One region of the Clostridium sp. B9 genome, then DNA from elsewhere that is predicted to be linked to it. Evidence: riboswitches for the same ligand, from Rfam matches in the RefSeq annotation. Region 1 holds a riboswitch; each other region holds the start of a gene.
The links. A riboswitch is a leader RNA that binds a small molecule or an ion and turns the genes downstream of it on or off. The one in region 1 is predicted to bind cyclic di-GMP.
Positions count from the first base shown of each region.

Region 2: it holds a riboswitch for cyclic di-GMP, as region 1 does, so the genes downstream of both, ACQZHJ_RS01510 (MSCRAMM family protein) here and ACQZHJ_RS05510 (NPCBM/NEW2 domain-containing protein) in region 1, are expected to answer to the same signal.
Region 3: it holds a riboswitch for cyclic di-GMP, as region 1 does, so the genes downstream of both, ACQZHJ_RS02655 (class C sortase) here and ACQZHJ_RS05510 (NPCBM/NEW2 domain-containing protein) in region 1, are expected to answer to the same signal.

Region 1 is NZ_JBNWKA010000003.1:1,212,332-1,219,174, reverse strand. It holds gene ACQZHJ_RS05510 (NPCBM/NEW2 domain-containing protein) at 1-3,368, opposite strand, end outside; cyclic di-GMP riboswitch class I at 3,530-3,615, opposite strand; gene ACQZHJ_RS05505 (endo-beta-N-acetylglucosaminidase) at 3,784-6,843, opposite strand, start outside.
Region 2 is NZ_JBNWKA010000003.1:312,364-319,206, forward strand. It holds gene ACQZHJ_RS01500 (hypothetical protein) at 1-308, shown strand, start outside; gene ACQZHJ_RS01505 (ATP-binding protein) at 396-2,777, opposite strand; cyclic di-GMP riboswitch class II at 3,380-3,463, shown strand; gene ACQZHJ_RS01510 (MSCRAMM family protein) at 3,536-6,843, shown strand, end outside.
Region 3 is NZ_JBNWKA010000003.1:578,857-585,699, forward strand. It holds gene ACQZHJ_RS02645 (ferritin family protein) at 1-104, opposite strand, end outside; gene ACQZHJ_RS02650 (GNAT family N-acetyltransferase) at 278-775, opposite strand; gene ACQZHJ_RS02655 (class C sortase) at 948-1,580, opposite strand; cyclic di-GMP riboswitch class II at 1,577-1,660, opposite strand; gene ACQZHJ_RS02660 (SulP family inorganic anion transporter) at 2,550-4,013, shown strand; gene ACQZHJ_RS02665 (MFS transporter) at 4,181-4,816, shown strand; gene ACQZHJ_RS02670 (FAD-binding protein) at 4,892-5,959, opposite strand; gene ACQZHJ_RS02675 (polysaccharide deacetylase family protein) at 6,275-6,843, opposite strand, start outside.

The sequences.
Region 1 (6,843 bases):
ATTTTAGTAAAGTTCTTGCCATCATTACTTATATAAAGATTATAAGTATTAACCATTCCTTTGCCATTGCTATCATTTGTTGAATTGTAATACTCAAAACCGTCAAAGTCTTTATTTTCCTTCATATCTATTAAAAGATATGGGCTTTCCATAGGATTTCTTATTCCTTTTTTGATTTCATCATCAGTAACTTTCCTAGTTTGGAAAATACCATACTTTGAATATTTTTCATCAATTCCTTTTGATGCTTCCATTCTATCAACTGTTAGATAATTTGTTTTAGCTTCCCAGTTACTTTTATCAAAGTTTACATACGCTCTTTGAACTTCATAGTTAACAGGATCACTTTCATTTGAAGTAGATAAATCTTTTCCATATGCTCTTACTTTATACTCATATTTTGTATTAGAATGTGCTGTCTTATCCGTAAAGTTTGTTTCTGTAGTAAATCCAATTACTTCACCATTTCTTGTTATTTCATATCCTAATAATTGCTCTTTAGGTATATCAGAAGAAAATTTAAGTTGAGGTTGTCCAAAGTTATTTTCTTCTATTTCAGAATTCATAGTAGGTTTTTTGCTCTCATCTATTGAAGGTCCTTTATAATTTATAGAGCTGTTGTTTAAATACCATATCTTTTTAGAAGGCTTATTATATTTATTTAACTTTTCTACAATTTCCTTACTTGCAACAAAACCATGTCGTTTAAAATACTCTGACAAATCTAAATTTAATGCATCAGATGAATACTCAACGAATATATCCCTCTTTTCTTGTTCATTCTTAGGTGATGGTTTTCTTTCTCTATAAAGTTTGTTTAGAGTTGGCCAATAATTAGAATCATACATTTGAAGTTGCCAGAACAATCCTAAACTTTCAAAATAATCACCATGGATAAACTCCTCATCTCTTTCATTTGGTGCAACATTAGGATAAATTTCTGACTGATATGGTATTCTATTATCTATATTATTAAATTGAACTCCCATATACATAGGTAGCATATTATTGGTAACTTCTCCCCATGTACGCCCATTAGTATCCATTCTATGGCCTATTTCATGTATGAATCCCCAATAACCCCCTTTTATGGCACTTGGATTTAGCATTGAACTCATAGCACTTTTTTGAACACCAACATGATCTCCGGCAGCATACATTGCTCCAAAAGGCTGAGCTAATCTCATATGTTCTTTTATGTTTTTAGGTGTATTGACTTCACTACTTCCATCAAAACCATAATATTTAAATAACTCCTTCATAGTTTCATTCCAAAAAGTAGTAGTTTCACTTGGTTTAACCCCTTTAGTTATATATGCATCATAGGCTCCAGTTGTAGTTCCCGATAATGTGATTTTATCTGAATCAACCTCAGCAATATCTAAAACTTTATTAGTTCCTGCTTCATTATCTTCATCTAATTTTTTCTTATATTCTACTAAAAAGTTTTTAAACTCCTCTTCATTATCTCCTTCTTTAAATAAAGGAAATCTTTGGGCTCCTTCAATTCTTATAATAGGAGCTTGTCCTTGCTCTTCTGGAGTATATGGATTTTCTATATATATCGCTCCACCTGCTTTAGGATTAGTCTTATAGTTTCCATCTCTATTTATTGTAGGAACAACTATTTCGTTTACTCCATTATGTAAATTTATAGTTCTTCTCCAACTACTATAACTTCCTTCATTTTGTGAAAATATTAATCTTGGCATTGATTTTCCTGACTCAGCATTTACATAAACTTTTAATTTATCCCCTGGTAATGCATAAAGTCCTGTTACTTGGAAGTTCTCTCCCATACTTGACATTCTTAAAACTTCACTACCATATCTAGCTAAATCTCCATATTGAGTAGCAACAAATTTTGTATTTTTAGAATCAATTTTATTATCTAATATTTCCTTTGCAATTTCTAACTTTGAACTCATCTCATCCTTTAAAGGATGCTCTTTAATATCTTGTTCTAAACCATTTATGTATTCAATATTTTTAAACTCTTCCTTTAAATCTGAGTATGTTTTATCTGTAAATATGTTCTCTACCTTATCCGCTAATTCATCATTTTTATAAAATTTAATTTCTGATAAAGTTGCCCAGTTTTGATCAGATTTTTTAAATACAAATTTAAGTCTTTTAAACTCAGTTTCTTTAAATTTTGCTTCTATAAATCCACTTGTTTTATAATATGATCCTGTTGCAACTAATTGATATGTATCTCCTTTAGACGTGGTTGAACCATATATCTCAAATTCTTCTGCAAAACCTTTATTGTCACTAGGCCTTGCCCCATATACAACTCTACTTAATTTAGTATTATTTTTAAAAGTAACTTCTACTTCATTATTAAAATTACTACTATTTGATCTGCCTGTTTCCCAATAAGTTTTTAAATTTCCGTCTATTGCATTCTTTATATTCTGAGAAAGATATTGACCACCATTAGTACTTATTGACTCTATATTGCTATTATCTATTTCAAAAAGCTTATTATACTCTTCATTATCTTGTAAATTAAACTTATTTACTTCAGCCTCTTCCATCTCAATTTTACTACTCTTAAGTATCATTTTTGCATTCTCTATATCTTCTTTAAATGAATTATATAAAGGATGTGTTTTTACTTCCTCTTCTAAAGATTCTAATTTTTCTATTGTATTAAACTCATCATTAACCTGACTTAATGTATTATCTTTAAATAATCTATTCATCTTATCTAAAATTTCATCTGGTTTGTATAACATGAATTCAACAGCACTAGCCCAATCTTGATTTGCTTCATCAAAAACAAATTTTAAACGTTTAAATTCTGTAGGTTTAAATTTAATCTCAACTATATCACTATTTGATTTTGAATAATCTCCATTGCATACTAATTTAAAATCGTCTTCATTTTCACTTGTTGAAGCATATAATTTAAACTTTCTTGCAAATCCTTTTCCCATAGCAGAATCACGTCTTGCACCATAAACTATTCTATTAATTACTGTAGGTTCAGTTAATTCAATTATAACCTCATTCTTAAAATCTGTTCTATTTGGAGTACCTGTTTCCCAATGAGTTTTAAGATCTCCATCTATTGCTTTGTCTATTGATGAACTTCCATATTGTCCCCCATTATTAATTATTGACTTTATTTTTTCTCTTTGAACTTTAAATGCTTTATTATACTCTTCAATATTAGTAGCATTTAATAAATCAAATTTTTTAACTGTAGATTCTGTTGAATTTTCATCTTCAGTATTTTCCTTAACTTCAGTTAATACAACTTTTTCCTTTTGAACTTCATCTGCTAAGGTTATAATAGCAGGCGTAGAAAAATTCGATATTACTGCAGCAACAATAATTAATGAAATTTTTTTCTTTAACATAAGTGTTTTTACCCCCTGTTTTTAGCCCATTTCCCAAAAGAAATACTAAAAAAAGCTACTCTTTTACGAGTAGCCAAGATGCATAAAATTATATAGAAATAAGTCAATAATACTTAAAACTATTAAAATTAATAAAACAAAATGTATAATAATATATACCTTTTGGCAACTGGCTAACATTGTTATTTAAACTTTAGTCCCTATAGCTTTGCGTCCTTAGGTTTCCCTAAGTTTGCCTATTAAATTTTATTTAATAAAATAATATCACATCTTGTACAATTTATGTATAAAATTTATTTATTTTTTTATATTTTTATGCTTTATTTAAAAAAACACTATTTTTTTATTGAATTATTATATAAAAAACTACTGTTATATTAAATAACAGTAGTTTTAATTTTTAAATTTCAAGTTTTTATCTAGCAGTTCTTAAAGTTAATGATTCTTTTTGTGATAACTCTCCACTTGAGTATTTAGCCGCTACTTTAAAGTTATAAATTGTATGCCTGTTTAATTTTTCAACGTTATACTCTGTAATATTCTTTCCAACCTCTGCAATCTTTTTACCGTCCTTATAAATTACATAACCTTCTAATCCATAAGTTGATTCTGGAGCTTCCCATCCTAACTTTACATTTCTTTTTTGAACATCTAATGCCTTTAGATTTCTTGGAGCTTCAACTTTTACTTCCATTTCAAATTCTCCAAAGCCATTATACTTAACTTCATATCTAACAGCCTTTTTACCTGGATTCTTAACTTCTAATATAAATGAGCCTCCATCCTTACTTACTTCTATTCTATCTAATATTGCAGAACTTTCTCCTACTCCAACCTTAACTGAAGTCTTTTCTGGAAGAATTGAATCCATACTTGAATATAGACTTACTATGTCTCCTTCATCTAATCCTTTTATTTCTAATGTTCCATAGTTTGAAGATTCTACAGTAGTTCCTGGTGCTATATAAGGTTTTAGTTCATAACTTCCTGGAATATTAGTTTCAGTCCAAGCTTCATTTTCATATTCAGCGCTCATTCTTAAGCTTTCTTCTTTTCCCTCTTCAGCTATAGCATAATAAACTCTTCCTTCATCACTTCCTAAATCTAATCCTTCAAACTTAGCTTCTCCATTTCCATCAATAGTTTTAGTAGCAAATGGAGTTTCATCTCCTATGGATTTATAAAGATTTACTGTTTGTCCTTCTTTTCCTCTTGTAATCGCTACAGAATCATCTGACCCAATATTATTCTTAGCACTTACAAACCTCATAGGAATATAATCAACTTGTTCTGTGTAAGTGTCCTCAAATAATTGGAATTCATATATTCTTATTGCACTCCATGGTGAATTTCCTGAGTCATCTATTCTTAATCTAAAGTATTGAGAAGTAACTGGCTCTACTAAATTTCTATCAGTAATGGCATCGGTATTTCCTCTTACAGTATCGACTGGCTCATAAGTTTGTCCTTCATCATAAGAAACTTCTAAAGCAAAATCATTTGTATTTGTTTCCTTAGCTTCTCCACCGGCTTCACCATGCTTAACCACCCATCTTTGAACAGTTTGCGGCTCTCCTAAATCAACTTCTAACCATCCTGAGTATGCATTAGTTGCACACCACTTACTATTATTTTCAACAGTACCATCAACGGCTTTCATAGCAGGTTCTCCACTATTTTCTCTACTAGCTCTGACCGGCTTATTTAATGCAAAGTTAACAAGTTCTTTATTTTCTGGAACCTCAGTTGCATCATGTTTTATACCCCAATCAAAAATAACCCTTGAACCAGTTCCCCTATTGTAATTTATATCTACTGGAACTACTTCAATTTCAAAGTTCATTTCATCACCATGTCTTGCGAAATCTTGTACATAGTAAGCATCATTTGGGGTTGCTCCCATAAGTTCTTTTGAACCATCTAGATTAATTCTATATATTTCATAGAAAGCTAAATCTTCTTCATTTCCAACCTCTAATCCATCCCAGTAAATTCTAGCCTCTGCACTATTTGCATGATGAACCATTGAATCTTCTAAAATAACCTTATTAGTTTTTAATCCTTTATTATTTGCTTCAGTATCCTCTATAGATAACTGACCTATATTAATTTCGAAGTTTTCTATATCTGCTTCACTTGCAAATTCTAAAGAAACTCCTGAAATAGTTTTTCCTAAATGATCTCCTAACGGAATCTTAACTTCTGTCCATTTTCCATTACTATTTTCAGTTACATCAAAGAAAGTAAAATTTTCATAATCATAAGTGTCTCCAAAACATAATCCAACCTTCATGTTTGGTGCAGACTCTGTTTTATAAACAATTGATAATTCTGTAGACGCTTTTTCTATATCTAAATCTGTACTATAAAGCTTAACATGATTTGGATTTGCAGCCTCTAAGTTACCCTGAATTTTTAAAGATGAACCTCCATTATAAGCTGTCTTGAAATCAAAATCTGGAGTAAGCTTTGATCCATTTGACTCAACAATCCATCTCCAAGTTGGAAGATATTCTTGAAGTGCTCTATAGTTCCACTCCTCATCTCTAGATACTTGTCCATCTATATAATAACCTTCTCCATGACCTAAATTAAAGTTTGTTACAAATGGTAAATCATTCACTGCTGATCTATCTGGAACATAGTTAGCTAATCCAACCCATGATGCTGAAGTATCTGAACTTGAAGGATCTCCTGTTGGTCCAACCCAGAACTTTTGGTCATGATTATAGAAATCATAAACATCTTTAGCCATTGAGAATGTAGAGTTTGGACAATACATTGCTAATGAAACTCTTAACTTATCATTTTCATCTAATAATTGATCTACTCTAAAATTTGTATTATAAGCATTTTGCTGAACATCTAATCCTGCATAAACATCATAAGGACTTCTTCCTAATCCAGTTGCTGTATTTACTGTAGTATCTATCTTCCATTTGCTCCAGTTATAGTTTAAGAAGAATTGGTCACTAGTTGTTTTATCTCCACTTTGGAAAAAGGGAGCATTTCTATCATTCAATGCATCTTGCCATGATACACCTCCACTAACCGTCATTGAGTCATACCATCCAATAACTATGTCTGGGTCTTTTTCTCTAATATATTCAAGCATTTCTATCATTAAGTTAGCATCATTTTGATTGCAACCATAAGACTCTTGGTTAAAGAAATATCCATCAAATCCATAGTAATTAGCTATTTCAATCATTTTATCTGCAACAGGAAAATTTCCATTTTCATCTTTTTGAAGGAATGCTCTTACCTGCTCAACATATCCAGCTCCGCTTCCCCATGGGAATCCTATTGTTCCTAAAACAGGAACTCCATTTTTATGTCCAGCATCTATTACATCAGCTGTAGGTAATAAGAATATTCCTTTGTTTGATCCACCCCAATAAACATAAGAATCAATATACTGCCAGTATGAGAATACATAAGCATTTATAGACTCTGTCCCTTGTACAGGGGCATT
Region 2 (6,843 bases), 900 kb from region 1:
TAATATTTTTAAATACTCAACCTAATATAGAAACTTTATATTCTTGTTCTGGACATCAGTTTGTTAGAGGACAAATAACATTTAAAGGATTATTAAAATTTCCTCAAGTTGAAGATTTTAAAGTAGAGTATGCAGATGAGAGAGATGAAACTAAAGTTAGTTTTGATATACCAGAGAGAAGTTATGACTATTTAAATAAGCTTAGAAAATTATATAATTATTTTTATTTGATAAATTATAATAATTTAAAAACTTTAACTAGAGATGAAGTTAACAATATAAAAATAAAAGAAAGTAAAGCGGTTTAAAAGTAATATTGTTTTAAAATATAAATAAAAAGGCTAAACAAATATAAATTTAGTTTAGCCTTTTTATTTTAGTTTTAATATCATTATTTAATGAACTTCATAAATATCTGAAAGTTCTAATTCTATATTTTTATCATCAGTTATATAGTCAACCAAATTATTACTATCTTCAGTATGATCAAGTCTTATATTAGGTAGCCAAACTATAAATTCGGTGCCAGAGGTATCATCACTTATTAATTCAACTTTCCCTCCATGTAAATCTGCAATAGACTTAACTATACTAAGTCCAATACCACTACCTTCATTTCTTCTTTTTAAAGATTTATCAGCTTGAACGAAGCGATCAAATATAGAGGCTTGCATTTCCTTTGGAATTCCCATTCCGTTATCTTTTACACTAATTTTAACCCAATCATCTAAAGCTATTAAATCAACAAATATTTCACCATGATTTGAGGTGAATTTTATTGAATTAGAAAGTAAATTCAAAATAAGTCTTTCAAGTTTAACAGGGTCACATTTTATAATATTTTCTTCTACATTTGTATCAAATATTATTGATATAAACTTGTTTTCAGCATGTGGAATCACCGATGAAACAATATTTTCAACAAGTGATACTATATCTCTATTTGTAAAATCTGCATTTAAAAAGCCAACGTCTATTTTACTAACATCAATTAAGTTATTGATAAGTCTAAGCATTCTATAGCAATTCATTTTTAAGCCTTTTTTATATTTATCATAAAAATCATTGAAGTTAAGTGGCTCTTTTTCATGTTTTGAGTTAAGTAATTGAACTGTAGAATATATTATATTAAGTGGAGTTCTAAGTTCATGAGATATATTAGCAAAGAATTCATTTTTTACTTGTTCATATGCTTTAGCTTCTCTAAATTTAACAGTTAAATTTTCAAGTTTTCTTTTTGATGTAAGGTTTTTAGCAACTATAACTTTTCCATAAGGAATACCATTGTCATCTGTTAATGACCTTATAATAGATTCTACGTAAACAACAGAATGTTTTCCAATGAGTTTGCATTTAACATTATCATCATCATTTTCTTTAAGTTGATTTATAATTTCATCATTTTTACCTAAAAGGTTTCTTATATGAAGTCCGTAGATTTCATCATAAGTATAATTAAGTACTTTCAGGACAGAGTGATTTACATAAGTTATATTTCCTTTTGGATCAACACTTATTATTAAATCCTGAATATTATTATTTATACAACTTAAAAGTTGTTCATTTTTCTTTATATTTTGTGAAAGTACGAATTCTTCTGTTATATCTTTTAAATTTAAAGCATAATAATTTTTACCTTCAACTGATAAAACTTGTGCATATAGGTTAACTATTTTATTAGTTTTTAATTTTAATTTACCTTCCCAGCTACCTTTAGTAAGTAATGATTTAATAGCATAAGCTTCATTAAGGTTATCTATAAAGACTGCATTATCAAAAAGGCTTTCTACTTCTTTTAATTGTTCCTCTAATGAGTTTGTTTTACAATAACGATCTCTAATAGTTTTATTTGTATATATAACTTTCTTGTTTCTATCATATAAAATTATAGAACTGCTAGTATTGAATTCAACTAAATGATAGAAAACCTGAAGTTCTTTTTGAAGTAGAGCACCATTTCTATTTTTTGTTATTATTTCATTAAAAACACCACTTATAGCAAGTAAAAATGAAAATATTGTAAGTAGTAATACTAAGTTATTATTAGCTTTATATAATGAAATAGTAGGGAATAATACTTCGCATATCCAGTAGATTCCTCTTAAAGCTATAAGAAGCATACTACCAACAATAAATGAGTATATAAGCTCTCTATCTTTTAAGCTTTTTATAGAAATAAATATACAAGCTATTATATATAGTAGTACTATTATGCTCATTAATTCTGCATATAAAAATACGTTATTTACAAAGAGATTATCAAAAAAGATTTTATAATTAATCATAGGAACTATAGTTGAAAATATAAAAACTAAAATAGAAGTAGTTACCTTATGTTTAATTAATATTTTTGCGATTCCGTTCTTATTAAAAGCAACATAAAAAAGAATACATATTCTAAAAATTGAATGTATGAATATAAATTTATCAAAAATTATTAGATTATGACCTTGTGTTACTAAAAGTTCAACAGATAAATTCATATAAATTAAGGAGATTATAAAAAAATCATCCTTTTTAGTGCTTGTATAATAAACAAGTGCACTTAGGTACGCCATAGCTCCTAGGATTAAAGCTAAATGCAATGCAAATGATGGTATACTACTTGTATTAACTATATTGGTAGGAGTAGTAGAATTGTAAATTTTATAAATAATATTTGTTAAAAATAGTCCGAACATAGAAAAAATCAAAAATATCGAGAATTTAATCTTTCTTCTAGTATTGTCTTTATCTTTATAATCATTAAAAATATGAAAAAATATTTGATTATCCATGTTTTTTAATCTCCTTAGTAAGAATCTGAACTTATATTTTATCTTATATTATCAATTTTATCATAATTAAATACAAATATTTACACTAAGTTTAATAAATATAAGTCTAATTTCTTCATAAATATTAATTACAATTAATTTGTTATTCTTAATTTGTTGAATTAAAGGTTCAAAAGTTTTAGTTATTTTAAAATTTTTAATTACTTTTGAATTAATATTTAGTGAAAAATAATAATAGGGAATATTTAGAGATTTTAAATTACAACTTAAGATAAATAAATGAAAAAAAATAACTGATTTTTAATATAAGATTATTTCAAAAAAGATAGTTATTTATTTTTATATTATCACTTATAAAAAAATATATTGAGATTATTTTGTAAAAAATATGTTTATTTTTAATAAATATATAATTAGGTTTTATTTGTTTATAATATTTAATACTAGGTAGTAGTTAAAATTAATTTATTATAAATAGATTTTAATTGACAAAAAACGACATATGATATATCATACATAAGTATTTAAATATATTTTATATTTTGATAATATTTTTTTTACATTTAAGATGAATAATTTAATTAACAAACGAAAATATAATAATTAACAATAGTAATGATGACATATATCCTTTATTTGGGCATCTGGGATATATTGAGTTAGTGATGCAACCGACTATTCTTTATAAATAAAATTATAAAGTTTTAGTCGTTTTTTTTTATTTGGATATTCAAATAATATGATAAAGGAGTGATTAAATGAGAGGAAGGAAGAAACAGATTTTTATTATTGCCATAGTAGCTTTTATTGCAATGGTGGTAAACATAATATCACCTGGAGTTATTGCATTCGGTCAGAGTTCAACTTCATTACAAAATAATAGTGCAGTTGAAATAACAAGTGTTAGCTTTGATAACAACGATGTAAGAGATGGGATGATAAAAACACTAAATATTCAATATAAAATTTTGGATAGAACTAAGTTGCAAGCTGGGGACAAAATAACAGTACAGCTCCCAGATATATTTAAGGATATAACGCCCAAATATCCAAAGGAGCACTTTTCAAGTGCTAGTGTAAATAATGGATTAGTTACTTTAATATTTAATGAGAATGTAGGAAGTGCAGTTCAAGGATACATAAATATAGAAATGACTGGAGATTCAAATATTGAAGACAAGACTTATCCAGTTGTTATTAAACTAGGAAATCAAACTGAAACTTTAGAATTAAATGGTCAAGGTAGAGGAACTGAGGGCGGTTCAGGAACATCTCCAGTTATGTATAAAGGTTCATATTTACCAATGGACTATACAGGTACAGGAATAATAAGTGATAGAAATGAACCTATTAAATATTACGTTGAAATTAATAGAGATAAGATACCTGAATTAAACAATGCAAGGTTTGTTGACAATATTCCTAAAGGAATGGTTTTAGATGTAAATAGCATATCAATAATAAAAAATGACTATTATGGTATTTCAACAGATGTTACTAAGGATTTCTTTGAAAGAGGTATAGCAAAAGCAACGAATAATTCTTTAGAAATAAACTTTGGAAATATACCATATGAGCAATATTCATTAACATATAATACATTAGTAATATCTAATGAACCAAGTTATGTTAATAATGCAACTTTATATCATGACAATACAGAGTCAAATTCAAGTTCAACTGCTAAGCTTGGATCAGATGCAGGAGCATTAAATGTTCACAAGATGGTAAATAAGACAAATGTCACAAATAATGCTGATGACCAAAATATTGAGTATCAGATAAAATTTGATTCTTATGGAACTTTTATAAAGGGAACTATGAGTATTACAGATACTTTAGATTCAAGATTAGCTGATATAAAAATTACTTCTACAAATCAATTTACTACATCATATGATAAGAATACTAGGGTATTAACTATTATTAATGATAAATCAAATATAAATCCTGGGGATGATGCTCATATTACAATAGAAGCTAGTATGAGGAATGTTCAACCTGGAGATACAGTGACAAATGTTGCTTATGTAAATGGAAATCCTACAGAAGAGGTTTCTACTAAAAAGAATCCAAAAGTGAATATAATTAAAATTGAAAAAGGTGATAAAACTCAAACAATGTTGGCTGGAGCTGTTTATTCAGTACAAAATAGTGAAGGTCAATCAGTAAAAGATGTTTATGGAAATATTGTTGGAGATATTACAACATTATCAACGGAACCAATAATATTAGAGTTACCTTATGGAAGTTATCAATTAGTTGAGAAAAAGGCACCAGAAGGATATAAAATAAATAATACTCCTATAACATTTCAAGTTACTGAGAATAGTAAAACAGTTAATGTAGTAGCTGAAGATGAATTAGTACCGACTACAGGTAATTTGATAATTAAAAAAACTGATGAAAATGGAAATTTACTTGATGGAGCTAAGTTTAGCTTAATGCAGGGTGATAAAGTTATCGTAACTGGAATAAGTCAAGATGGTTTAGTTAGCTTTAATAATATTAAAGCTGGAACTTATACAATTGTTGAAAATGAAGCACCTAAAGGATATATTGTAGCATCTGATGAAAATGTTGATATAGTTGCTGGTGAGACTTTAAACAAGACTATAGTCAATAATAAAATTAAGGGTAATATCCAGATAACAAAAGTAGATTCTACAGACAATAATAAGAAGTTACAAGGAGCAGAATTTACAGTTAAAAGTTTAGATGGAAAAATATCTGAGACAAAAGAAACAAATGGAGATGGATTAGTAGAATTTGATAATCTACCTTATGGAAGTTATACATATGAAGAAACAAAAGCACCAGAGGGCTATGTTTTAGATACAACTAAAGTTAACTTTGAAGTAACTGAAAATGGTAAGCTATTAACTTTTACTGCTGAGGATGATCCAATACAAGGGGATATTCAAATAAATAAGGTTGATTCAGAAACAGGAGATGAATTAGTAGGTGCTAAGTTTGAAATAAGAGATTCAGAAAATAACTTAGTTGATACTATAACAACAGATAAGCAAGGTGTTGCTACCTTATCTGGATTAAAGTACGGAGACTATACATTCCAAGAAGTAAAGGCACCAATTGGTTATGGAATTGACTCATCAAAAATTCCTTTTACAGTATCAGAGCATGGAAAAACATTAGAATTTACAGCTAAGAATACTAAAATAAAGGGCGGAATAAAAATAACTAAAGTAGACTCAGAAACTAAAAAGGTCTTAGAGGGAGCAATTTTCAACGTTAAGGATTCAAATGGAAATGTAGTTGGAACACAAGCTACTGGAGAAGATGGAATTGCAGAATTTAACAATTTACCTTTTGGTGAATATACATTTGAGGAAACAAAGGCACCGATAGGATATCAATTAAATAGTACACCAGTTAGTTTTTCTATAGCAGAAAATAATAAGATTGTAGAATTTACAGCTAATAATAATCTTATAAAAGGTGGAATAAAAATAACTAAGGTAGATTCTAAAACTGGAGATGTTTTAGAAAATGCTACATTCCAAATAAAAAATTCAGAGGGAGTTGTAGTAGGTACACAGACTACAGGTAAAGAGGGAATAGTTGAGTTTGATAATTTACCATATGGAAATTATACGTATGTGGAAACAAAAGCTCCAAAAGGCTATGTTTTAAACCCTACGGCAGTTAAATTTTCTATAACAGAAAATGATAAGGTACTAGAGTTTAAAGCAGAAAATAATAATATAGTTGGAGGAATCAAAATATTAAAAATTGATTCTTTAAATAAGAATCCTCTTAAGGGTGCAGAGTTTATGATTGAAACTGCTAATGGTGATTTAGTTGAAACACAGACTACTGGAGACAATGGAGCAGTAGAGTTTAACAATTTACCATATGGTGATTATACGTTCAGAGAGATAACTGCACCTATAGGATATATTTTAGATGAAACACCAGTTAAGTTTTCAATAACAGAGAATGATAAAATAATAGAATTTACGGCTGAAAATAATATCATTAAAGGTGGTATCAAAATAACAAAATATGATTCTGAAACTAACAAGATTTTAGAAGGAGCGACTTT
Region 3 (6,843 bases), 630 kb from region 1:
TCTTCTTGTGAATTAGCTAATTCAGCTAGTTTTTTATAAACTAAAACTGCATCTAATTCTCCTTGTTGTAATTTTAATAACATTTCTCTTCCATTCTGTTCCATAAAAAAATCCTCCTAAGTAATTATTAATTTAAATTTTTTAAAATAAATTTTGTTAAATTAAATTGCATACAATTTAATTGATGAATTTATTTTAAGGTTTTTATAATTATATGTCAACTAAATTTTAAAAACAGAGCAAAGAAATAAGATAGTTTTGTTTAAAGCAAAACTATCTAAGGTTGTAAAAATTTTTTTCTATAAAGTAAACTATAACCATCCATGTCTTCTATATAAATAATATCAAAGTTATTTATATCATATATTTTTTGAGCTACAGCCTCTTTAGATTCTGTAGAAGTATAGAGATATAAATATTTTTTACCTTGTCTTTTTGCTTCTTCAATAGCAAACTCAAGTAGAGTTTTTCCTATTTTTTTTCCTCTATAATCTGGAGAAACACAATACCAACCAAGCCATATATTATCTTTTGAGTCGTTTTTTATAGTATATAATCCAATAATTCCTATAATAGATTTTAAATTATCTATGGCAATATAGTATTTTAGAGATAAAACATCACTATCATGATGTTTTTGGAATTTTTTTAAGTATTTTTTAGAAAGACTTGCTTTTAGTTCTTTAGATGGAGTGTAATCTTCATCAAAAAAGACAGAATCAACTAATTTACTTGCTTTTTTATAATATTTTTTTGATAAAGGTATGATTTTCATCAATATATACCTCCTAGATTAAAGCTTTTTATTATTGAATTTCACATGATGATAATATAATATTCAAATAAGTTGATATTATTGAAGGATAATATAAAAAATGTATGTTTTATAAATAATCACTGCTTCAAATAGAGTTTATAAATAAAAAATAGTATCACAAAAATTGATACTATTTTTTACTATTTGCAAACTTTATTTTTATAAAAGACACTACTATTAATAAGAGTATTATTAATAATAATATAATAATTATTATAAGTTTTTTATTTGTATGAGCGAATATATTCGTATTTTTTTGTGCAACTTCTATTTCTTTTTCAATTTGAGGAGTGATATCAGTTCTTTCTCCACGAACTAGCAATCTTTCAGTATTTATTCCATATGGATAACAAGTTAAAAGAGTAACGTAATCTTTTCCTTTTATTATTTTTAACTCATCAATTTGATCAGGATGAACAACTTTAATTTGATTTACTTTGTAAGCCATTTTTTTCTTAAAAATATGAATGAAAAAAATATCACCTTTTTTTAGTTTATCAATATCAGTAAATAGTTTTTGATTTGTTAATCCTGTGTGAGCAGCTAAAACAGAATGAGTACTTTCTCCCCCAACTGGGAATGAGGTACCTTCTAACATTCCAATACCTTTAGTTAAGGTATTAGGATCAGTACCAAAATATATAGGTAAATTTAATTTTATACTAGGAACTTCTAGGTAGCCAAGTATATCACCTTGTTTTATACCTAAGTTAGATGGTAATTCATTTAGTGCAATTCCATAAATAAAATTAAAGGTTTTTATAAAATAGCCGGTTGCATCACTAACTCAATATACCCCAGATGCCCAAACACAGGATATATGTCAACGTTTCTATATAAATATTAAGTTATTCTTTTATTGTGATTTATTACTAATTTTGTAGCGATATGTATATTATAATATAGAAAATATTTTGTCAAATTTAATAAAATATTATTTTTATTAAAATAATATTTTATAACGTATACAATTAATGAGTGTTTTTTTTATTATATAATTATTTGATGAAATTATAAAAAAAATCAAATAATTTGTAAATTGTTTGAAGTAAAACTATTATATTAAAAATAAAGAAAAATTTAATATAAATTTAAATAATTGGATTAAGTGAAAAAATAAATATATTATTAATATTAAATTATAAAAAAAGTAACTTAAATATTAATAATACTACAATTATAAAATGTATACTATATTATATTGAGAAATATGTCAAATGATGGTTTAAAACTGTTTTTATAAAATTATTAATTTTAACAATTAATAATAAAAAATTAACATTTATAAAAGCAATTATACGGAATAAAATAATTTTAAAGAAGAAATATTCGGAAATTTATATATTATATTACTTTAAACATTATAATTAATATAAAGTTTTGAGTAGATTTTTCTATTAGAGAATATAAAAATATGTTGAAACTTTATATTCTATTTAATATACTAGAATAGTTGTGCTTAAAGAAAGCTAAGTAAGTTCAATAAGATTTTACTTAGTTATTTTTAGTATTTAGATTATTTTAATAACAGAGAAAAAGGCAATTCCTTAATACCATTTAATAAAGGATAGATTAATATATTCAGATGTTAATTATTATTAATGCAATGTTAAGTAGAATTAGAAGAAAATAAGTTATTAGATAATGAGCGGATTTTAAAAATCTATATAATAGATAAAACAAATGAAAAATTTAGCATTTATATATGTTGAATAAACAAAGGAAGGTGTTTATGGAAAAATTAAAAAAAGAGTGGTTTGGAAATGTTAGAAAAGAGTTAATAGCAGGTATAGTTGTTTGTATGGCTCTTATTCCAGAAGCCATAGGCTTTACTATAGTGGCAGGGGTTGATCCTATGGTAGGAGTTTACTCATGTTTTTGTATTTCTGTTATTATTTCTATATTTGGTGGAAGAACAGGGATGATATCGGCAGCAGCAGGGTCAATGGCTTTAGTTCTTGCTAGTTTGGTTAGGGAATATGGAGTAGAGTATATGTTACTTGCAACAATACTTACTGGAGTATTTCAAGTTATATTTGGATTTTTAAAGATAGGAAAACTATTAAAGTTTATTCCAAAGCCAGTTATGATAGGTTTTGTTAATTCATTAGGGATAATGATGTTTATGGCTCAAGTGGATCATTTTAAAGGTGACTATATGTTACTTGTTCTTGGAGCAATAGGAATAGCTATAATATATATATTACCAAAATTTACAAAGGTTATTCCATCACCAATAGTTGCAATCATAGTTATTAGCACAATAGTTTTAGGAACAGGAATGGATGTTACTAGTTTAGGTGACATGGGAAGAATAACTAAGGAGTTACCAACTTTTTTAATTCCTGATGTACCATTAAATCTTGAAACTTTAAAAATAATATTACCTTATTCAATTTCACTTTCAATAGTTGGATTAGTTGAATCATTATTAACAGCTCAGCTAGTTGATGATATAAATGATGATCCTAGTGATAAAAATAAGGAATGTGTTGGGCAAGGTTTGGCTAATATAGTAACAGGTTTCTTTGGAGGAATTGCAGGATGTGGAATGATTGGACAAACCGTAATTAACCAAGAGTATGGTGGAAAAGGAAGACTATCTACTTTTACAGCAGGAGCTTCAATGCTTATATTTGTAATTTTATTTAACGGACTATTCTTAAGAATACCAGTAGTAGCCTTAGCTACAGTTATGGTAGTTGTTTCAATAACAACATTCAATTGGGGTTCATTAAAGAGAATGAAGCATGTACCAGTTACAGACACTATTGTTATGTTAACAACAGTGGGAATAGTGTTATTGACACATAACTTAGCTTATGGGGTAGTGGCTGGAGTAATTCTTAGCGCAGTATTCTTTACAGCTAAGATTTCACATGTTCATGTTGAAAAAATAATTAAAGATAATAATGTTAGATATAAGTGTAATGGACCTTTATTTTTTGCCTCAACAACAGCATTTATCAATAAATTTGATTATTATGAAGATGTAAAAGAAATTGATATAGATTTAGCTCACATGAAAATATGGGATGAGTCAGCAGTTGATGCTATAGATAAAGTAGTTATAAAATTCCATAAGAATGGTACAAAAGTTAACTTAATAGGAATGCATAGAGATTGTGAACAGCTATTAGAGAAAATAGCAATACATAATAAACCTAATGGCTTAAATGCTGAATTAGGTCACTAAAATAGAGAAAGACTTATAAAGAGGATTTTAAGTTTAAATAGATTAAAATCTTTATTTGTAGGTCTTTTTTTAAAATAGATATAATTTACAATAAAGGTTTGTGATGGTATTCTGTATACATACTATTAGTATGTATAAGTAAGAAGTATGATGATATTAAAATAAGCATGAAGTTTATTTTGAATGAAAAACCAGTTTTATTTAAAGCGATTTTAATAATTTCAGCTTTAAACTTATTCTTAAGTTCTATGATAGTTGTTGGAATGCCTGCATTAATAACACAAACTTTAAAATTAAGTGATAGTTTATATGGAATATCACAAGGAGTTTTAGCTATAGGATCAGTTTTAGGAGGAATATCAGTTGGAATATTTCATAAAAAGCTAAATATTAAAAACTCAAATATCTTAGTGTTATTTGCATCAATAGCATTACTACCAATGGTAATTGTATTTTTAATTCCAGTTCCAGAATTCATAAGTTATGTAGTAGTTTCAGCAATGGGATTCTTAATTATGACATTTGCTACTATGTTTAGTATTCAAATGATGACATTTATACAAATACAAACTCCACCTGAAATAGTTGGAAAAGTTATATCATGTCTATTAGGAGTATCTTTATGTGCAATGCCAATAGGGCAGGCTTTATATGGATTCTTATTTCAAAAATATGGAGCAGCTCCTTGGAAAGTATTATTAGGAGCTATGATTTGTTCAACTATAATATCAGTTGTTTCAAAAAATATATTCAATAGATTACAAGAAGATAAAGAGACATCTAATGAAGCAGTAAATAAATAGAGTATTATAGAACTTTAGTAAGTTTCTATAATAAAAATTAAAGCTGTATAATATTAAATTTATACAGCTTTAATTTTACTCTTCAGAAACTATATCTATGCTTTGGAATTTGCTTTTTAAAACAAGTTTACGTAATAAAGAGTTATACATAAACGGGCATTTAAATAGTTTTGAAAAAACTTTAAGTCTTATTTTAAAAGTTTTTGCTCTATATTTTTTGTTTGGATTTTTGCTGTGTGAGTTTAATATTTTACTTAGATATTCAGCACTGTTTATAGCTGAACTTATTCCTTCTAGGGAACTTGGACTTATGAATCCAGCAGATTCTCCAATTAAGAAAGCATTATCTTTTCCACAACAAAAATCGGAGTATTTAGAAGGTCTTAGTACAAGACAAGCTTCAGTTTTTATAGGTTGTCCAAATTTAAAACCTAATTTTTCTAGTTTTTCTTTTTGCATTTCAAATCTTTCTCTGGCATTATCTAAGGGATAGGCACCACCAAATATAAAGTGGGAATCCTTTGAGATTGACCATGAACAACAATCAGTTATTTCATTATCAAATATACAAGAGTAGAATGGATTTTCATGCTCTTCAGAGAACCATTGTTGAATAGACATATAGGTTCTTATTTTTTTATTTGGATAAATAGTACGACGAACTAATGAATTAGCTCCATCAGCACCAACTAAATACTTAGTTAAAATAGTATGTTTCTCTCCATTTTCAGAAAAGGTAACTTTATATCCTTCAGCGACTTTTTCTATTTTAGTACAAGCAGAGTTATTATAAATATCAACGTTACTTGGAATGAGTGATTTAAGCCATAAATCAAATTTATGACGATTAAGGTTTATATAAAATCTTTGGTAATGACGAATTAAATTATGTTTTACATCTATGGTTTTTACTGCAAAAATTTGAGGATCAACTAGAATATCCTTTGGAAGAGTCATATCAAACTTTGCAAAAACTTTTTGTGCATCTGAGGATAGTAACCCTCCACAAGGTTTTTGAAATCCATCTTCAAGAGTATTCTTTTTATCTATAGCAATAATTTTAAATTCTTTAGAAAGTAGTCTTGCTAAAGTAGACCCAGCAGGTCCTAATCCTATAATTGCAATATCATACATGGTGTTCATAAAAATTTCCTTCCTTTTAATCATACTTAGTAAAAAATAATTCTAATAAAATCTAGTTTTTAAAACTATTAATTTCAAATAATTTACTAATTAATTTATGGATAGTATAGCATCTCTAAAATGAAAAATCAACAATTATTTATTGTTTTTCGATATTAAAATATTGTATTGGTTGTGTAGGAGGTGTTTTGAATTAGTATGTAAATAAATTGATTTTATTAATATGATTTAAACATTTTTTGAAGTTAATCAATTAAATAGTCTCTGTTTTAAATCAACACGTACTTAAAACAGAGACATAAATTAAAGAGTAAGTTATTTTCCTTTAAGCCTATCTTCAAATTTTTGTATTGAATAATTATTGCTAACATAAATTCTATCAATGTTATAATTATTATCACTTCTATCAGCAAACTCTCCATTTAAATTGAAACCAAGTTTGTAACCCGCTTTTTCTGCAGCAATTCTTGTACTTGGATTATGTCTTCCAAATGGATAAGCTATAAATTCAATAGGCTCTTTAATAATTTCTTCTAAGACTTCTTTAGAGTTTTTAAAAGTCTCTAACTGACTAGCTTCATCAAGTGTTGATAAATCTTCATGTTTTGCAGTATGACTTTCTATATCTATTCCGTTATCAGACATTTCCTTTATTTCTTCAGCTGTCATGAAATCTGGTGATCCAATAAAGTTTGAAATTATAAAAAATGTAGCTGGAAAATTAAATTCTTTTAAAATTGGGTAGGCATATTCATAATTACCTTTATATCCATCATCAAAAGTTATTAATACAGATTTTTCAGGAACAGGTTCACTCTTTTTTAGATAATTATAAAACTCATTTAAAGTAAGTGGAGCATAATCATTATCTTTTAAATATTGAA